DNA from 4 places in the Enterobacter sp. 6722112 genome. Region 4 is predicted to be linked to each of the others. Evidence: predicted binding sites of a transcription regulator. Region 4 holds the regulator's gene; each other region holds the start of a gene.
What was found. Region 4 encodes Fur, which represses iron uptake genes when iron is present. Its sites were predicted from a motif close to ATAATAATGAGAACNACTATCAA; they were not measured.
Positions count from the first base shown of each region.

Region 1: AC4OVU_RS15610 (Nramp family divalent metal transporter) is a predicted target of Fur. The motif match lies at 2,562-2,584, and genes of this name have one in related genera.
Region 2: AC4OVU_RS06275 (TonB-dependent siderophore receptor) is a predicted target of Fur. The motif match lies at 2,429-2,451, and genes of this name have one in related genera.
Region 3: AC4OVU_RS12195 (TonB-dependent siderophore receptor) is a predicted target of Fur. The motif match lies at 1,593-1,615, and genes of this name have one in related genera.

Region 1 is NZ_JBZWGR010000007.1:2,966,178-2,970,570, forward strand. It holds gene mgrA (L-glyceraldehyde 3-phosphate reductase) at 1-775, shown strand, start outside; gene AC4OVU_RS15605 (DUF2502 domain-containing protein) at 902-1,249, shown strand; gene AC4OVU_RS15610 (Nramp family divalent metal transporter) at 1,283-2,521, opposite strand; gene nupC (nucleoside permease NupC) at 2,867-4,054, shown strand; gene AC4OVU_RS15620 (sensor domain-containing phosphodiesterase) at 4,100-4,393, opposite strand, start outside.
Region 2 is NZ_JBZWGR010000007.1:999,739-1,004,131, forward strand. It holds gene entD (enterobactin synthase subunit EntD) at 1-48, opposite strand, end outside; gene AC4OVU_RS06275 (TonB-dependent siderophore receptor) at 111-2,360, opposite strand; gene fes (enterochelin esterase) at 2,507-3,706, shown strand; gene AC4OVU_RS06285 (MbtH family protein) at 3,717-3,929, shown strand; gene entF (enterobactin non-ribosomal peptide synthetase EntF) at 3,926-4,393, shown strand, end outside.
Region 3 is NZ_JBZWGR010000007.1:2,225,930-2,230,322, reverse strand. It holds gene AC4OVU_RS12195 (TonB-dependent siderophore receptor) at 1-1,551, opposite strand, end outside; gene AC4OVU_RS12190 (septation protein A) at 1,732-2,271, opposite strand; gene AC4OVU_RS12185 (YciC family protein) at 2,285-3,028, opposite strand; gene AC4OVU_RS12180 (YkgJ family cysteine cluster protein) at 3,054-3,458, opposite strand; gene ompW (outer membrane protein OmpW) at 3,741-4,373, shown strand.
Region 4 is NZ_JBZWGR010000007.1:1,104,107-1,108,499, reverse strand. It holds gene ybfE (LexA regulated protein) at 107-394, shown strand; gene fldA (flavodoxin FldA) at 550-1,080, shown strand; gene fur (ferric iron uptake transcriptional regulator) at 1,372-1,818, shown strand; gene chiQ (ChiQ/YbfN family lipoprotein) at 1,961-2,287, opposite strand; gene chiP (chitoporin ChiP) at 2,335-3,732, opposite strand; gene glnS (glutamine--tRNA ligase) at 4,179-4,393, opposite strand, start outside.

The DNA of each region.
Region 1 (4,393 bases), 1.9 Mb from region 4:
TAATTTCGGGCGCATTTTGCAGGAGGATTTCCTGCCCTGGCGCGATGAGCTGATCATCTCCACTAAAGCGGGCTACACCATGTGGGACGGGCCTTACGGTGACTGGGGCTCACGTAAATATCTGATCGCCAGCCTGGACCAGAGCCTCAGGCGTATGGGGCTGGAGTATGTCGATATTTTCTATCACCACCGCCCGGATCCACAAACGCCGCTACGTGAAACCATGAAAGCGCTTGACCATGTGGTGCGTCAGGGCAAGGCGCTGTACATCGGTCTGTCCAACTACCCGGCAGAAGTGGCAAGGCAGGCGATTGAAATACTGGAGGATCTGGGCACGCCATGTCTGATCCACCAGCCGAAGTACTCCATGTTTGAACGTGCGCCTGAAGAGGGGTTGCTGGACGTGTTGCAGCATAGAGGGGTGGGATGTATCCCCTTCTCCCCCCTGGCGGGCGGACAGTTGACCGATCGCTATCTGAACGGTATCCCGGCGGATTCTCGCGCAGCAAGCGGCAGTAAGTTCCTTAACCCGGAGCAGATCACCGACAGAAAGCTGGAAAAGGTACGCAAGCTGAATGCGCTGGCGGAAAACCGGGGGCAAAAGCTTTCGCAAATGGCACTGGCCTGGATCCTGCGCCACGATGCGGTGACATCCGTGCTCATCGGCGCAAGCAAGACCGGACAAATTGAAGATGCAGCAGGCGTGCTTGAGAATTGTCGGTTCACGGCAGAAGAGCTGAAGACGATAGATACGATCCTGTCCAGTTCAGATTAAAAACACTTTTGGCAAAAAGTGCTCTCGTTCACGATTTAGGAGTTGAGGCGATGAAACGAATGTTTACCAACTCGTAAAATTGCGTTAACAGGTCGCACAGCGGCCCCGATCGTGAAGGAGAAGAGTATGTTCAGGTCACTGATTCTTGCAGCGGTATTACTGGCTTCGGCCCCGCTGGTCGCCAGTGCGGGCGAAATCACCCTGTTGCCATCGATTAAATTACAAATTGGCGATCGTGATGACTACGGCAGATACTGGGACGGTGGCTACTGGCGCGACCGTGACTACTGGCACCGCCATTATGAATGGCGTCAAAACCGCTGGTGGAAACACGATAACGGCTATCACCGTGGCTGGGATAAGCGTAAGGCTTACGAACGCGGCTACCGCGAAGGCTGGAACGATCGTGACGACCGCCGTGGCGGCTGGGGTCATGGAAAAGGCAGAGGCCACGGTCACGGCCATCACCATTAACAACAAAAAGGAGCCTTCCGGCTCCTTTTTCTTTTACAGGCCTGCGGCTGTGCCTATCAGCAACCACAAGTTTAACGCCACCACCACGACCACAATGGCCCACCCGGCGCGCTTCACCCACGTCGAATTCACCAGTTCGCCCATCAGCGATTTATTACTGGTGAAGATCAGCAGTGGCACCAGCGCCAGCGCAATCCCGAAACTTAGCAGTACCTGACTCATCACCAGAATGCGGGTCGGATCCAGCCCCATCAGGATCACAACAAAGGAAGGCAGCATCGTGACCGAGCGGCGAACCCACAGCGGAATATGGAAACGTACGAACCCCTGCATCACCACCTGCCCGGCCAGTGTCCCCACAACCGTAGATGAAAGACCCGCAGCAACCAGGCTTAAACCAAAAATAGTGGCAGCGGCATGACTCAGCAACGGCTCCAGCGTCAGGTAAGCCTGGTCGAGATCGGCAACCCCGGTATGCCCGTTAAAGTGGAACGCGGCGGCGGCGGTCGCCATCATCGCCAGATTCACAAATCCGGCAATGGTCATCGCGATAGTCACATCCCATTTCGAGGCGGAGTAGCGCTCTTTACTCGTCCCGCCATGCAGATTCTGGGTTAATGAAGAGTGCAGATAAATGACGTGCGGCATGATGGTCGCCCCCAGCACCCCCGCAGCCAGAAAAACGGCTTCAGAAGTGGGTAACGACGGGATCACCATCCCTTTCGTCAGCTGCGCCAGATTCGGCTGGGAGAAAATCAGCTCAACAATATAGGCGGCAGCGACGAACAGCAGCAGGCCGCCGATGACTTTCTCCAGCGGTTTTTGCCCCCGCCGCTGGAGCATCAGAATCAGGAAAGTGGCGATACCGGTCAGCACCGCCCCCTGAAGCAGGGAGACGCCCAGGATAAGCTTAAAGCCGATCGCCGCCCCGATAAACTCGGCGAGATCGGTGGCCATGGCGATAATTTCCGCCTGAACCCAGTAAAACCAAACTGCCGGACGTGGATAATGATCGCGGATTTGCTCCGCCAGGTTTTTTCCGGTAGCAATACCCAGCTTCGCGGAGAGCATCTGAATCAGCATCGCCATCAGATTGGCCCAGACCACAACCCACAGCAGATTATAGCCGAAACTGGCCCCGGCCTGAATGTTGGTCGCAAAATTACCCGGATCGATGTAGCCAATCGCGGCAATGAATGCCGGTCCCATTAATGCGAACCGCAGCTTGCGTGCCGCTCTGCCGCTGCTACTCTCTACGCGACTATTCGTCATTTCTGCCTCTGGAAATATAGCCTTTGCTATGTTTTATGCTATCAAAATGAGAATGATTATCAAGTTCATTTGTAACGGTTAACATGATTTCTCTGATAGTCAGGAACGATAGACAGGCAGGTGAAGCAAGGTCACAGAATGTGAAAATGCGCAGACATTTGTGAAGCGTAGCACACAAACTTAACTTTTCACTCATTTACCTAACATAACAAAAATGTCTTGTTGATCACTATTTTTGAGACTCGTCACAGGATGTAACTATAGTGTGGGCTTGATCTCGTTTTCTTTGTGCTTGTTACATAGAATGTGCACGGAAATTAAACCTGCCTCATATTTGGAGCAAATATGGACCGCGTCCTTCATTTTGTCCTGGCACTCGTTGTCGTTACTGCACTTGCATTGCTGGTCAGCACAGACCGCAAAAAAATTCGTATTCGCTATGTTGTCCAACTGCTGGTCATTGAAGTTTTACTTGCGTGGTTCTTCCTGAACTCCAACGTAGGCCTGGGCTTCGTGAAAGGCTTCTCCGAAATGTTCGAAAAACTGCTCGGATTTGCCAACGAAGGGACAAACTTCGTCTTTGGCAGCATGAACGATCAGGGTCTGGCCTTCTTCTTCCTGAAGGTGCTCTGCCCTATCGTCTTCATCTCTGCCCTGATCGGTATCCTTCAGCACATCCGCGTTCTGCCGGTGGTTATCCGTGCGATCGGCTTCCTGTTATCGAAAGTTAACGGCATGGGCAAACTGGAATCCTTTAACGCAGTCAGCTCGCTGATCCTGGGTCAGTCTGAGAACTTCATTGCGTATAAAGATATTCTCGGCAAGATGTCCCGTAACCGCATGTACACCATGGCGGCAACCGCAATGTCTACCGTTTCCATGTCTATCGTGGGCGCGTATATGACCATGCTGGAACCAAAATATGTAGTTGCGGCGCTGGTTCTGAACATGTTCAGCACCTTTATCGTGCTTTCGCTGATTAACCCGTACCGCGTGGATGCCAGCGAAGAGAACATTCAGATGTCAAACCTGCACGAGGGACAGAGCTTCTTCGAAATGCTGGGTGAATACATTCTGGCGGGTTTCAAGGTTGCAATTATCGTCGCCGCAATGCTGATTGGCTTTATCGCGCTGATCGCTGCGCTGAACGCCCTGTTTGCGGCCGTACTCGGTATCTCCTTCCAGGGTATTCTGGGCTACATCTTCTACCCGATTGCCTGGGTGATGGGCGTGCCCGCTCACGAAGCGTTGCAGGTGGGCAGTATCATGGCAACGAAACTGGTTTCCAATGAGTTCGTGGCGATGATGGATCTCCAGAAGATTGCCAGCACACTCTCCCCTCGTGCGGAAGGGATCCTGTCCGTCTTCCTGGTCTCCTTCGCGAACTTCTCTTCCATCGGTATTATCGCTGGTGCGATTAAAGGACTGAACGAAGAGCAAGGTAACGTCGTTTCTCGCTTTGGCCTGAAGCTGGTTTACGGTTCAACACTGGTGAGCGTCCTGTCTGCCTCTATCGCAGCACTGGTTCTGTAATTCATACCGCGTAATAAAAACCGGGAGTCCTCGCTCCCGGTTTTTTTATGCCTCCAGCGCCGTCAGGGGCAGTGGTTTACCAATCAAATAGCCCTGCAAATAGTCCACGCCAAATCGCAGCAACATCTCGCGTTGTTCAGCCGATTCCACATATTCAGCCACCACACAAAGCGATTTCGTTTTGGCCATGTTGCAAATGGACTGCACGATCATCGCATCCATGCTGTCGGTGCAGATATCTTTCACGAAGCAGCCATCGATCTTAATGATATCGGCCTCCAGCCGCTTCAGGCGCTCAAAGTTGGCATAGCCGGTACCAAAGTCATCAATAGCAATCCG
Region 2 (4,393 bases), 100 kb from region 4:
GTGGAGGGTGTGGCCGGCGAGAGAAAATGTGCTGTGGGTGGTGTGCATGGTTTTTCCCCTCACCCTGACCCTCTCCCCAGAGGGGAGAGGGAAGGATTGACTTCAGTGCCTTAAAAACGCGTATTCACGCTCATATACCAGGTACGGCCCGGTTCATTATACGTATACGCGCCCGCACCGTACATATACGCGCCGGTGGTGGTATTACCCGTGGTCTGGGCGTTACCCGCACGCCACTGGCGCTTGTCGAAGACGTTGTCCACGCCGCCGGTCAGGCTGACGTTTTTGGTCACGTCCCAGGTCGCACTCAGGCCAACGATGCTGTACGGGCTGACTTCGTCTTTCTCAGACCCGGTCACCGGCTGACCTTTGTAGTTGTACTTCTTCGGCTGCTGCTTGCCATACCAGGTGAAGGTCGACTGCAATGAGACATCCTGACGTACCTGCCAGCTCAGGGTAGAGTTCAGCGTATACTCCGGGATGATCGACAGACGATCGCCGGTCTCCTTGTTCTTGCTTTGCAGCATGTAGGTGATGTTGTTGGTCCAGTTGATGGTGTCGCTAACCGGCACGTTCAGGGAGCCTTCCAGACCTTCTACTACCGCCTTCGGCACGTTTTCCCACTGGTAGATATCGGTGGTGACTTTGCCGGTGGACGTCTGGCCAATCGGCGCGTAGCCCGCTTCAATCTTGTTGCGGTAGTCGTTGCGGAACCAGGTCACACCCGCCAGCCAGCCATCGCGTTTCCACTCCAGACCAATCTCTTTGTTGATGCTGGTCTCCGCTTTCAGATCGTCGTTACCCATCATGTAGCAGCCCACGCCGTCGGAACTGGCGTAGCAGCCCTGGCCTTTACTGTACAGCAGGTAGTTCGGGTTGGTCTGATACAGGCTTGGCGCTTTATAGGCGCGCGCGATGCCCATCTTCAGGGTGAAGTCATCCCCCAGACCCTGCGACAGGTTCAGGGACGGGCTCCAGTTATTACCCACAATGGTGTGGTGGTCGAAGCGCAGGGCAGGGGTCAGCATGGTGCTGTCGGTCAGCTCCATGTTGTTTTCGGCAAACAGGGAGAAGATCTCCGCTGAAGTGTACGGGCTACGGTCTTCGCTCATGCCCGGAATGGTGCCGCCCTGCTGGGTTTGCGTGAAGGAGGTCGAGTCCTTCATGCGCTGCTGGTTCCACTCGGTGCCGAGCGTCAGGTTTTGATTCACAATGAAATCAATCGGCAGGTTGATTTCGCTGTGCAGCATCACGTCGGCCAGGTCGGTATCGGTGAATTTATTGCTGTTGAACAGGCCTTCCAGACCGCCCGCCAGCCCTTCACCCAGACGAGAGTTGCGGGTGTGCTCGTACTGCGCCCAGTTGCTGGTGGTAATGCCGTTATCCCAGCCGCCGTTCCAGGTCACCGCGAAGTTCTGACGATAGATACGGTTAGTCTCTTTACCGTAGTTCTTCTTCACCAGCCCGCTTGAGCTGTTGTCGTTGTTGGTATTCTGGGTATCGCCCGCGTAAAGGTTGTTCTGGCGGCTGTATCCCGCCTCAAACTCCAGGGACTGCATAGGCGCAAAGTCCCAGCGCACCACGCCGTTGATGTCTTTATTCTCGACCCCTTCACGGCCTGCCGGCAGCGTGTCGGCATATGCGCCGGTACGGTCAGACTGATGGCCCTGGTTAATGTCCCAGGCGTCGGCCTGGGTTTTATCCAGGTTACCGTACATGCGGAAGCTGAAATCCCCGCCCAGCGGGCCGCTCAGGCTGAAGTTAGTGCGTTTGGTGGAACCTTCGTCTTTATGCTCTGGCGCATTCAGGTAGGTGTTCCAGGAGCCGTGCCACTGGTCGTCAAATTTTTTGGTGATGATGTTCACCACGCCGCCCGCCGCACCGTTACCATAGCGGGCAGCAGCCGGGCCACGGATCACTTCGATGCGCTCGATCATCTCCGGCGGGACCCAGCCGGTATCGCCGCGGGTATCACGCTCGCCGCGCCAGCCCAGACGGATGGAGTTGCGGCTGGTGACCGGCTTGCCGTCGATCAGGATCAGGGTGTTTTCCGGGCCCATGCCGCGAATGTCAATCTGACGGTTATTCCCGCGCTGGCCGCTGGTGGAGTTGCCGGTCAGGTTAACGCCCGGCATGGTGCGGATGATTTCCGCCACGTCCCGCGCGGGCGGGTTTTTGCGGATCTCGTCGGCGGTGATGGTCGACACGCCCGGCGCCTGCAAATTCTGCTCGGCGGCGGTGATCACCATGGTGTCTTCATGCTGCGCGGAGGCGGTGTTGTCGTCTGCCATGACGGGCAGCGCGACACCATAAATCCCTAAATTGACCAGCAAGGCCAGAGAGTGAATCTTCTTATTCATTGTACGTCCCGCTTTTATGGTTATTTAATGAGCGCGCTTCCCACAGCGCGGGCATTACGCTATTGCAAATGCAAATAGTTATCAATAATATTATCAATAAAATTTGCTCTGAAACAAAAAAGACTGTTAAACATGGGGTTATAAGGGTGACGGCGTTAACAACCGGAAGTGAAGCGTGGTGGCAGGCGAAAGACGGGCCGGAACGGGAACGTCATCAGGAAAACTATCGCGTGACATTCTGGTGGCGGGACCCGGCGGGAACGCAGAAAACGTCGACGGTTAAACGCGTCTGGCTCTACGTCACCGGTGTGACCGATCACCATCAAAATGCCCGTCCGCAGTCCCTTGAACGTATCCCGGATACCGACGTCTGGCAGTGGCAGGGCGAGTTCAGCCCCGAATGGCGCGGCAGCTACTGTTTTATCCCCTCCGACAATGAAAACGATTTTGCCAGCGCAGTGTTTGAAGGCGATCAGCCGGACCGCATGGCGCTGCGCGAAGGCTGGCGCAAACTGTTGCCGCACGCGGTGTCCGACCCGCTGAACGCCCAGAGCTGGCGCGGCGGGCGCGGGCACGCAGTCTCGGCGCTGGAGATGCCGGAGGCGCCTGTACAGCCCGGCTGGAACCATCCCGATACCCCTTACAAAAAGCCTGTCTGCATTGAGTGGCACAGCGCGCGTCTGAAGAACCGTCGCCGCGTGTGGATTTTTACCACCGGGGATGAAAGCCCCGAGCGCCCGCTGGCGGTGCTGCTCGACGGGCAGTTCTGGGCCGAAAGCATGCCCGTCTGGCCTGCGCTGGCGTCGCTCACCCTTGAAGGCAAACTGCCGCCTGCGGTCTATGTCTTAATCGACGTGATTGACACCGCACACCGCAGCCGCGAGCTGCCGTGTAACCCTGATTTCTGGCTGGCGGTGCAGGACGAACTCCTCCCGCAGGTGAAAAGCATGGCCCCGTTCAGTGACCGCGCCGACCATACCGTGGTGGCGGGCCAGAGCTTCGGCGGTCTTTCCTCCCTCTACGCGGGCCTCAACTGGCCGCAGCGTTTTGGCTGCATCCTCAGCCAGTCCGGCTCCTACTGGTGGCCGCACCGCGGCGCGCAGCAGGACGGGCTGCTCATCGAACAACTCAAAGCGGGTGACAAAACCGCTCGCGGGCTGCGCATCGTCCTTGAGGCCGGGCGCAACGAGCCGCTTATTTTGCGCGCAAACCAGGCGATCCTCGCCGAACTACACACTCAGCAACCGGTTTTCTGGCGTCAGGTTGACGGCGGACACGATGCGCTTTGCTGGCGCGGTGGGCTGACGCAGGGGCTGATGACCCTCTGGCAGCCGCTTATTCAATAACGGAGTCTGTATGGAATTCAGCAATCCTTTCGATAATCCGCAGGGACAGTTCGCCATTTTGCAAAATGACCAGGGGCAGTACAGCCTGTGGCCGCAGCAGTGCGAGTTGCCCGCGGGCTGGCGCGTGGTCTGCGAACCGCAATCTCAGGAGGCGTGCCAGCAGTGGCTGGCGGAACAGTGGCAGACGCTTGAGCCGTCATGTTTTGCGGGGGAGCGCGCATGAACCGTCTCCCTCTTGTCGCCGCCCAGCCCGGGATCTGGATGGCAGAGCAGCTTTCCTCCCTGCCAAACGCCTGGAGCGTCGCGCACTACACCGAGCTGAAAGGCGCTATCGATGCGCCATTGCTGGCAAAAGCCATCGCTGAAGGCATGATGCAGGCCGACACCCTGCGGATGCGTTTTGCCGAAGATAACGGTGAGGTGTGGCAGTGGATCGATGAGGCCATGCTCCTGCCGGAGCCGTCCATCGTGCGCGTTGACTCCCACGACGCCGCCGTGGCGCTGATGGAGGCCGATCTCAACCAGAACCTGCGCGTCGACAGCGGTCAGCCGCTGGCGTTTCACCAGCTGATCCAGGTGGGAGAAAGCCACTGGTACTGGTATCAGCGGTATCATCATCTGGTGGTAGATGGCTTCAGCTTCCCGGCTATTACCCGTCAGATCACCGCCATTTACGCTGCGTGGCAG
Region 3 (4,393 bases), 1.1 Mb from region 4:
ACCTAACAGGTAACAGCTTCCTTCGGAAACGTTGTTCGGGCAGCCATTGCCGCGGGTGGAAAGCAGATAGCCTTCGCTGGATTGATACAGGTTTGGCGCTTTAAATACCCGAGCGATACCCGCTTTAACCTTGAACATGTCACCCAAATCCTGAGAGAGGTTCAGGCTAGGACTCCAGTTGCTGCCAAACTGATTGTGATAATCAAAGCGGAGCCCTGGGATCAGGTTGGTGCCCTGGCGCGCTTCAATATTGTCCTCAAGATAGATGCCAGTGAGGTCAGCGCTGTTTTTGCTGTTGCGCTCAGAAGCTGTACCGGGAACGCCGTTAATCACTTCTCCCGACACATTTGTCGCCTGCATTGAGGCCGGATCGTTCAGTTCATCACGGTTCCATTCTGCACCCACGGTTAGCGTCTGTTCGACCAGCCAGAAGAAAGGCATGTTCAGTTCACCCGTTGAACGGTATGACTCCAGCCGGCTGGTATCGTATTTATCGCTATTGATCATCCCCTCAACTTTGCCCGTAGAGCCTTCTTCCAGGCGGGTGTTGTTGGTCTTTTCATAATAAACACCGAACTTTGACTGACCCCAGTCCCAGATGCCGTTGTGCGTAATGCCATAAGACTGGCGGTACATTCGGTTCGTTTCGTGTCCATACAGGGACGACACCAGACCGTCAGGGCTGACGTTGCTGTTGCTGTATTGAGTATCACCCGCGTAGATATTGCCCTGGCGGCTGTAGCTGTAGTCGAAATCGATAATCTGCTGTGGCGTGAGTTTCCAGGAGAGCAGAGCATTAATGTCCTTGTTGCGCACGCCTTCACGTCCGGCGGCGTAAGAGCCGTTTTGCGCGGTGTTGATGTCCTGAGCATCTGCGTCAGTTTTGTTGATATTCCCGTACAGGCGCATCGTTAACGCATCGCCCGCAAGGGGGCCGCTCAGATCAAAATTAGCGCGTTTCGTCGCTCCCTCTTTATCATTTTCAGGCTGGTTAGTGTACAGGGAGAGCGAGCCGTGCCAGTCGTTGGTCGGGCGTTTGGTAATGATGTTGACGACGCCGCCGGCCGCCCCCGAACCATAGCGGGCGGCAGCAGGTCCCCGGAGCACTTCAATGCGCTCAACCATCTCTGGCGGAACCCAGTTGGTATCCCCGCGGGTGTCGCGCTCCCCGCGCCAGCTGTAGCGCACCGAGTTACGTGACGTCACCGGCACACCGTCAATCAGAATCAGCGTGTTCTCCGGCCCCATACCGCGGATGTCGATCTGGCGGTTGTTACCGCGGCTGCCTGTCGCGCTGTTTCCGGTGAGGTTAACCCCGGGCATTTTGCGAATAATTTCTGAAAGATCGTTAACCGGTGGATCCTTTTCTATGTCCTTTGCCGTGATGATGGATACCCCCGGCTGTTGCTTCAGCGCCTCTTCAGCGGTGGCCTGAACAACCATTGTTTCACCATCGGCGAGAGGATCTTCCGCTGCGTGTGCGCTCTGGTATAACGTTGAAAGAATGGCGAGCGTAAGTGTAGCCGGGGCAAATCTTATTATGTTATTCATCAACTCATTTCCATTTGTTAAAAATGCGATGACGAATATTAATGATAGTCATTCTCATTACAATAAAGTGACAGCAATCTCCATAAAATCTTCATGATTCAGACATTTTCGCAGGGAGGATGTAGAGAAAAGAGAAGGCGGGAAAAGAGGCCAGACCGCGTGGCGATCTGGCCAGAAGGATCAGTGCTTGTCATCCTGCGGCATGTGGCGATAAATATAAACGCCGCTGAGCAGGGTGAAGATAAGAGTCAGCGCCGTCAGACCAAACACCTTGAAGTTGACCCAGATATTCTGCGGCAGCCAGAATGCGATATAGATATTCGCCAGACCACACAGAATAAAAAATAGTGCCCAGGCGATATTCAGACGCCCCCACACAGCCTGCGGCAGGGTCAGTTCTTTCCCCAGCATGCGCTGGATCAGCGGCTTCTTCATCACCCACTGGCTGATGAGGAGTGCGCCCGCAAACAGGCCGTAAATCACCGTGACCTTCCATTTGATAAATTCATCATTGTGGAAGAACAACGTCAGACCACCAAACACCGCCACCATCAGGAAGGTGATGAGCGCCATCTTTTCAACTTTGCGATAGCGAACCCAGCTGTAAATCAGCACCACAGCCGTTGCCACAATCAGCGCCAGCGTACCGGCATAAATGTCGTACAGCTTATAAAAAGCGAAAAATACGATCAGCGGTAAAAAATCAAGAAACTGCTTCATTCTGCGATCCCAGTTACTGACGAATTAACATGTACAGGCGGAACAAATAGACCAGCAGCACGGCTGAAATCAGATTGCTCAGCGTATTGGCGACAACCGCTCCGACGTTTGGCGTTAACACCGCAAAATTCGGCGCAAACAGCAACAGCAGAGTTTTGGCCAGCAGCCAGCTGATAACGGCCGGGGCGACCAGTCGCATATTGGCCCATGCGAGCCTGATGCTGCTGCGCATGGCGGTGAAAATGCCCATTTTGTCCTGCACAACCATTACTGGCGCGAATGAAAGCACGATAGCCAGCAGCACGCCCGGAACGACAACCAACATTATCCCCATCTGGACCAGCAGCGTGGTCAGGAAGATGAGGATAAACAGTTTTGGTAGCACCGGAGCGCTGGCCCCGATTGCACGTAACGCGCTGACGCGTTGGCCGGCAGACACCAGCTGGATCATCAGCAACACGCCACCCGCCAGAATGGCGTTGCCAATCAGGCCCGAGAAGGTCGATGCCGCAGATGCGCGCAGCAAGATTTGCTGTTGCTCTGGCGTCATATTCTGCACAAGGTCAAACAACCCTGCGCTGCCTGCAAGATTTTCCCCCTGGCTCAGCGTGGCAATCTGTTCATCACTGGGTGAGAACGCATGACCCAGCACCACCGTAATAAAGGCGCACAACAACGCGATCAGTAAAAAGGTAATGAACTGATTGCGGAAAAAATTTCCCGTGTCACGGTAGACAGACTTCGCCGTGATAGACATGCACTCTCCTTGAGTATTGCAGGTGTTAATTAGCCGGCAATTGTACACCGGATAACACGCTGGTGGCAGCATCAAGGCTTGTATGGAAAAGCATATCTTTGTAAAGCGGCGGTAATCCATAGCGGGCGCGGGCGCGATTGCATGCCTCATTGACCTGCCCATCCTTTCCCGACATCGCGAAAGTGCGACACGGGCTGGGGCGATCCGCGTAAATGGAACAGCGGGTGGATACCCCAGGCTCACCTTGCAGTGCCACACAGCGGCTCTGTTTTTGGTTGGTGCCGCGCATACAGCGCAGAAAAGGGGTTAAGGGTTCAGTGAGATCAACCGGAACGGTGCCGCCGCCATCGCTGGCTTCAGCCCAGTAGAAAGAGACTCGAAAATACGCACAACAGGCTCCGCACGTCATGCACGGGTTATGATCACTCATGGCACACCTGCAAAAGTAGAACGCATCAAATCACATTGTGAGAGCGATAAATTATCCAGCCGCTACAGGAAGCGCAAGAGAGGGAAAACAGAAAATTTTGTAACCATGAAATGCCAAAAATTGACGCGGTAACAACTTATTGCTTTATGAGGCGTCACCAAAAATTAACCTAGATCAATGAATGTTAACTTACTGGTTTTAATGTGATCTGTGTTAGATCACTTATTACTCATTTGTGAGTATATTCTCCTCCGCAATTAAAACCACAACGATGGAGCGGATATGAAAAAATTAGCGGTGGCAGCCCTTATCTTAAGCAGTCTCTCTGGCGGCGCGTACGCGCATGAAGCAGGCGAATTCTTTATTCGTGCCGGTTCGGCAACGGTACGTCCAACGGAAGGGTCCGATAATGTACTGGGTATGGGCGGGTTTAACGTCAGCAATAACACCCAGTTAGGCCTGACGTTTACGTATATGGCAACGGATAACGTTGGCGTCGAGCTTTTAGCCGCCACGCCATTCCGTCACCGCGTCGGTTTAGGACCGACCGGGGACATTGCCACGGTTCACCATTTGCCACCAACGCTGATGGCGCAGTGGTACTTCGGCGATTCCAGCAGCAAGGTGCGCCCTTATATTGGTGCAGGGGTTAACTACACCACCTTCTTTGATGAGAAATTTAACGATACCGGTAAAAAGGCCGGGCTCTCCGATCTCAGCCTGAAAGACTCGTGGGGTATGGCGGGGCAGGTTGGTCTGGATTATCTGATTAACCGTGACTGGCTGATCAACGCCTCGGTCTGGTATATGGACATTGATACGGACGTGCGCTTTAAAGCTGACGGGCAGCAGCAAAGTATCAATACCCGTCTGGATCCGTGGGTATTTATGTTCTCAGCAGGCTATCGTTTCTGACAGAAGATATATCCCCTGTC
Region 4 (4,393 bases):
ACGACGGGCTTCCAGTCGTTGGCGTGTGGATTTGGGTGATGTATGATGGCGCGCTTATCGCCCGGGCATTAGCAGGGCGGCGTGTTTCCCCCGAAGTCTCAGAATCATGGCCAAAGAACAAACGGACCGTACGACACTAGATCTGTTCGCGAATGAGCGTCGACCGGGACGACCGAAAACGAATCCGCTTTCGCGCGATGAACAGCTGCGTATCAATAAACGCAACCAGCTTAAACGCGATAAAAATCGTGGGCTTAAGCGTGTCGAACTGAAGCTGAATGCCGATGCCGTCGATGCGCTTAACGAGTTAGCTGACGCGCGCAACATCAGCCGCAGCGAACTGATCGAAGAGATGCTGATCGCCCAGCTTGAGACGTTACGCGGCAAGGCGTGAGTCAGAAAATCCCCAATATTACCTTTTTCATGTAGCACAGAGTGCAGTCCTGCGTGATAGCTGTTTCCGCAGGGTTGCCTGTTCTGCTATTATTGCCCTTATCCGTGGACAATTTGCGCCACCATACCATTAAGTTTCAAGAGGTTATTTTACTCATGGCAATCATCGGCATTTTCTTTGGCAGTGATACCGGCAATACTGAAAATATCGCAAAAAACATTCAAAAACAGCTCGGTAAAGACGTTGCTGATGTGCATGACATCGCCAAGAGCAGCAAAGAAGATCTCGAGGGCTATGACATCCTGCTGCTGGGCATCCCGACCTGGTACTACGGTGAAGCACAGTGTGACTGGGACGATTTCTTCCCGACGCTGGAAGAAGTAGACTTCAACGGCAAGCTGGTTGCCCTGTTTGGCTGTGGCGATCAGGAAGACTATGCTGAGTATTTCTGTGATGCGCTGGGCACTATTCGCGACATCATTGAGCCACGCGGTGCGGCGATCGTCGGTCACTGGCCAACGGCGGGTTACCATTTCGAAGCGTCCAAAGGTCTGGCAGATGACGATCACTTCGTTGGCCTGGCCATTGATGAAGACCGTCAGCCAGAGCTGACCGCTGAGCGTGTAGAAAAATGGGTTAAGCAGGTTCGTGAAGAGCTGAACCTGGACGATATCCTTAACGCCTGATATCCCTGCGGCGCAACTCCGGTTGCGCCCGTTTTCCAGGTAAAACCGATTAAATTAATTGCTACAAACTTTTAACTTTTTCGCCCAGACCTGTACAATATCCCCCTGGTAAAAAGTGGGTGCCATCGAACAAGTTTGTTGGTGATACCACGTTTTTATAAGCATACTTTGCTTGAGACTTGCAGTTTTCATTTAGCCATGGCAGTTCTATAATGAGACGCATTATCCCAAGTGCATTTTCTGTCACTTCTTCTTTTGAAGTGAATCGTTTAGCAACAGGACAGATTCCGCATGACTGACAACAATACCGCATTAAAGAAAGCTGGCCTGAAAGTAACGCTTCCTCGGTTAAAAATCCTTGAAGTGCTTCAGGGGCCAGACAATCACCATGTCAGTGCGGAAGACCTTTATAAGCGTCTTATCGATATGGGTGAAGAGATTGGGCTGGCAACCGTCTATCGTGTGCTGAACCAGTTTGATGACGCGGGCATTGTTACTCGTCATAATTTCGAAGGCGGTAAATCCGTGTTCGAGCTGACTCAGCAGCATCACCACGATCACCTGATCTGCCTCGACTGTGGCAAGGTCATTGAATTTAGCGATGATTCCATTGAATCACGCCAGCGTGAAATCGCCGCCCGTCATGGCATCCGCCTGACCAACCACAGCCTGTACCTGTACGGTCACTGCGCTGAAGGCGATTGCCGCGAAGACGACCACGCGCACGACGCGAAATAATATCGTGTTCATACTCTGAGCCAGCCGTAAGGTTGGCTTTTTTTTGCCTGAAAAAAGTCCGGTGGCGCTGCGCTTACCGGGCCTACGGGCTGTGACACCGTTGTAGGCCCGGTAAGCGCAGCGCCACCGGGCATAAAGCAACTTATTTATTGTTATTGCGAATCTCGTCCCAGATCTTATCGCAACGCTTCGCCACTTCCTGATCGTTACCGCTTTTCCGCGCCTGGATACAGGCCTGGTAATCCATCACGCGAACATTTTCCTGCGTCGCAAACTGCTCATGCGCTTTCTCTTTTTTCAGCACATTCAGCACGCTCTGGCAGGCTTCAATCTTCTCTGGCGATCCTTGTGCTGTATTGATGCAGGCGCTATACGCCTCCTTCAGACGGGAGTCTTCTTTCTGCGCCTGATCCTGCGCACACGCCACCAGCCCCGATGCCAGCAGCGCAACGATTACCATTTTTTTCATCATATGCAGTCTCCATGCAGGCGGGATTTCGCCCGCCTGCGTATTCATCAGAAGATTGTGAATGGCGCAATGACCATGAATTTCACGTCACGTTCATCCTGGAAGATGTTGCCGTAACCGCCCGCGTAGCTCGGGATATCGGAGTGGTTGTCATACTGGGTGAAGTGCAGTTTGAACATCGTGCCTTTCGCACGGCCCTCCTGAAGGGTGTAAATCGCATCCAGACTGTATGAAGACTCTTTCAGACGGTAATTCGGATCGTAGTAGGCGTCTGGCGTAGCCATATCTGCTGGCTTCGCGTCCCAGGCGTACGCGTAGGACGCACCCACTGCCCAGCCAGGCAGGTTCCAGTTCTTCAGGTCATACATTGCGCCGAAGAAGACCGCCTTTTCGCCGTCGGCGTTGAAGTCAGAGCGGTTATCCCACCAGATATCCAGACGACCATTGGAAGAGGCGTAGGTTGGCGTCATACGTTGCAGGAAGTAGCCCTGCTGCCCTTCTGCCTTGACCCATGTTCCCTCCAGACGTAAATCAACCTGACCTACCTTGTAGCCGAAGGTCAACGCCTGTAACCACGCGGTGCCGTCATAGATATCATTTACGCTGCCATCACTGACTTTGTCGCGCGTACCGTAGAACTGATAGCTGGTGCTCAGCGGGCTACCCGCGATATCAAATTTGTAGCTGGCTTTAGCAAAGTACTGATCGATATAGCCTTCAGCCTGACCAAAAGCAGCTTCCAGCACCAGATCGTTTTTGAAGTCGTACTTCGCCCCCAGCGAGTGGAGATAATCAACTTTGGTTTTTTTATCATTCTGATAGAACTTGTCCATCTCAATGTGCCACGGCGCTTTGTACTCGTTGGTCCACATATAGGAGAAGCTCAACGCCCCCGCATCGCCGTAGTCAAAATTAGCACCGGCTTCCGCACCCTGATAGGTACCTGGCATAAAGCTCCAGTGCGGTGCTAACAGCGTCTGGCCGGTTGGCTGGATATAACCTCCACGCGCCCAGACCGGACCATATTTGAATTTTGCAGCCGCTTTATACAGGCTGATTCCGCTTTTATCGCCGGACCAGTCTTCGTCGTAGGCTTTATTGCTGGAGGAGAACGCAATTTCGTTCGGATGGCCGCTGTCGCCATTTTCGGCCATTTCAATTGCGGTGAACGCTGCAATATCGATCCCGAACATATCGGCGGCATATCCCGACTGGAAATCAAGGTTAGCGTTCCAGGTCGAGTGAGAAAGGTTGGTTTTGTATTTATCTTCAGTGACGTCTTTACGGTCACGCTCACGCTGCCAGTAATAAATACCGCCCGTGAGGGTGGAATCTTCGATGAAACCTGCTGCTTTTGCCTCTGGCGCAACCACCAGGCCCGACATTGCTGTCACACCGGCGATAGCCAGCGCCAGCGCACTACGTTTGCCACTGAACGTACGCATAGATTATTCCTCTTTGACGAATTAAAACGCCTTAAACGGCGAAAAACAGAAAAGACCAAGTGGTCAGGGGTAGTCAGAAATACCCTCGAATTAACTACCGTCTTTAGGTTATTTTTCGCGACGCGAATTATCAATGCTTTTAATCAGGCAAAAGTCAGGATTATGACGAAGAGCACATATTTCGTAGTGCTTTGTAACATTTACCGGGAAGCAAGTACTGGCGGGGGAATACGCTAATTTTCAGTAAGTAACATTGATATTGTGAATATATTTTTCAGCGTTTCTGTTTTTGGAAAACAACAAACTTTTTTAAATAAAATAAGTAGCACCACATTGACCTGGAATGTTGGCTTTAATTCATCATCCCGATGCTTAACGACATGATCGTTAAATAAAAAAACGCCGCATTATGCGGCGTTTGTTTCTCATTGACCATGCCAGCGTGATTATTCGCCGATCTTAGTCCAGGTATCACGCAGACCGACGGTACGGTTAAATACCGGTTTTTCCGCCGTGCTGTAACGGCTGTCCAGGCAGAAGTAACCCTCACGTTCAAACTGGAACGCTTTACCGGCTTCAGCGGCTTTCAGAGACGGCTCGGCATACCCCTGCTTGATAATCAGCGACTCAGGGTTGATAACCGCCAGGAAGTCCTCCGCAG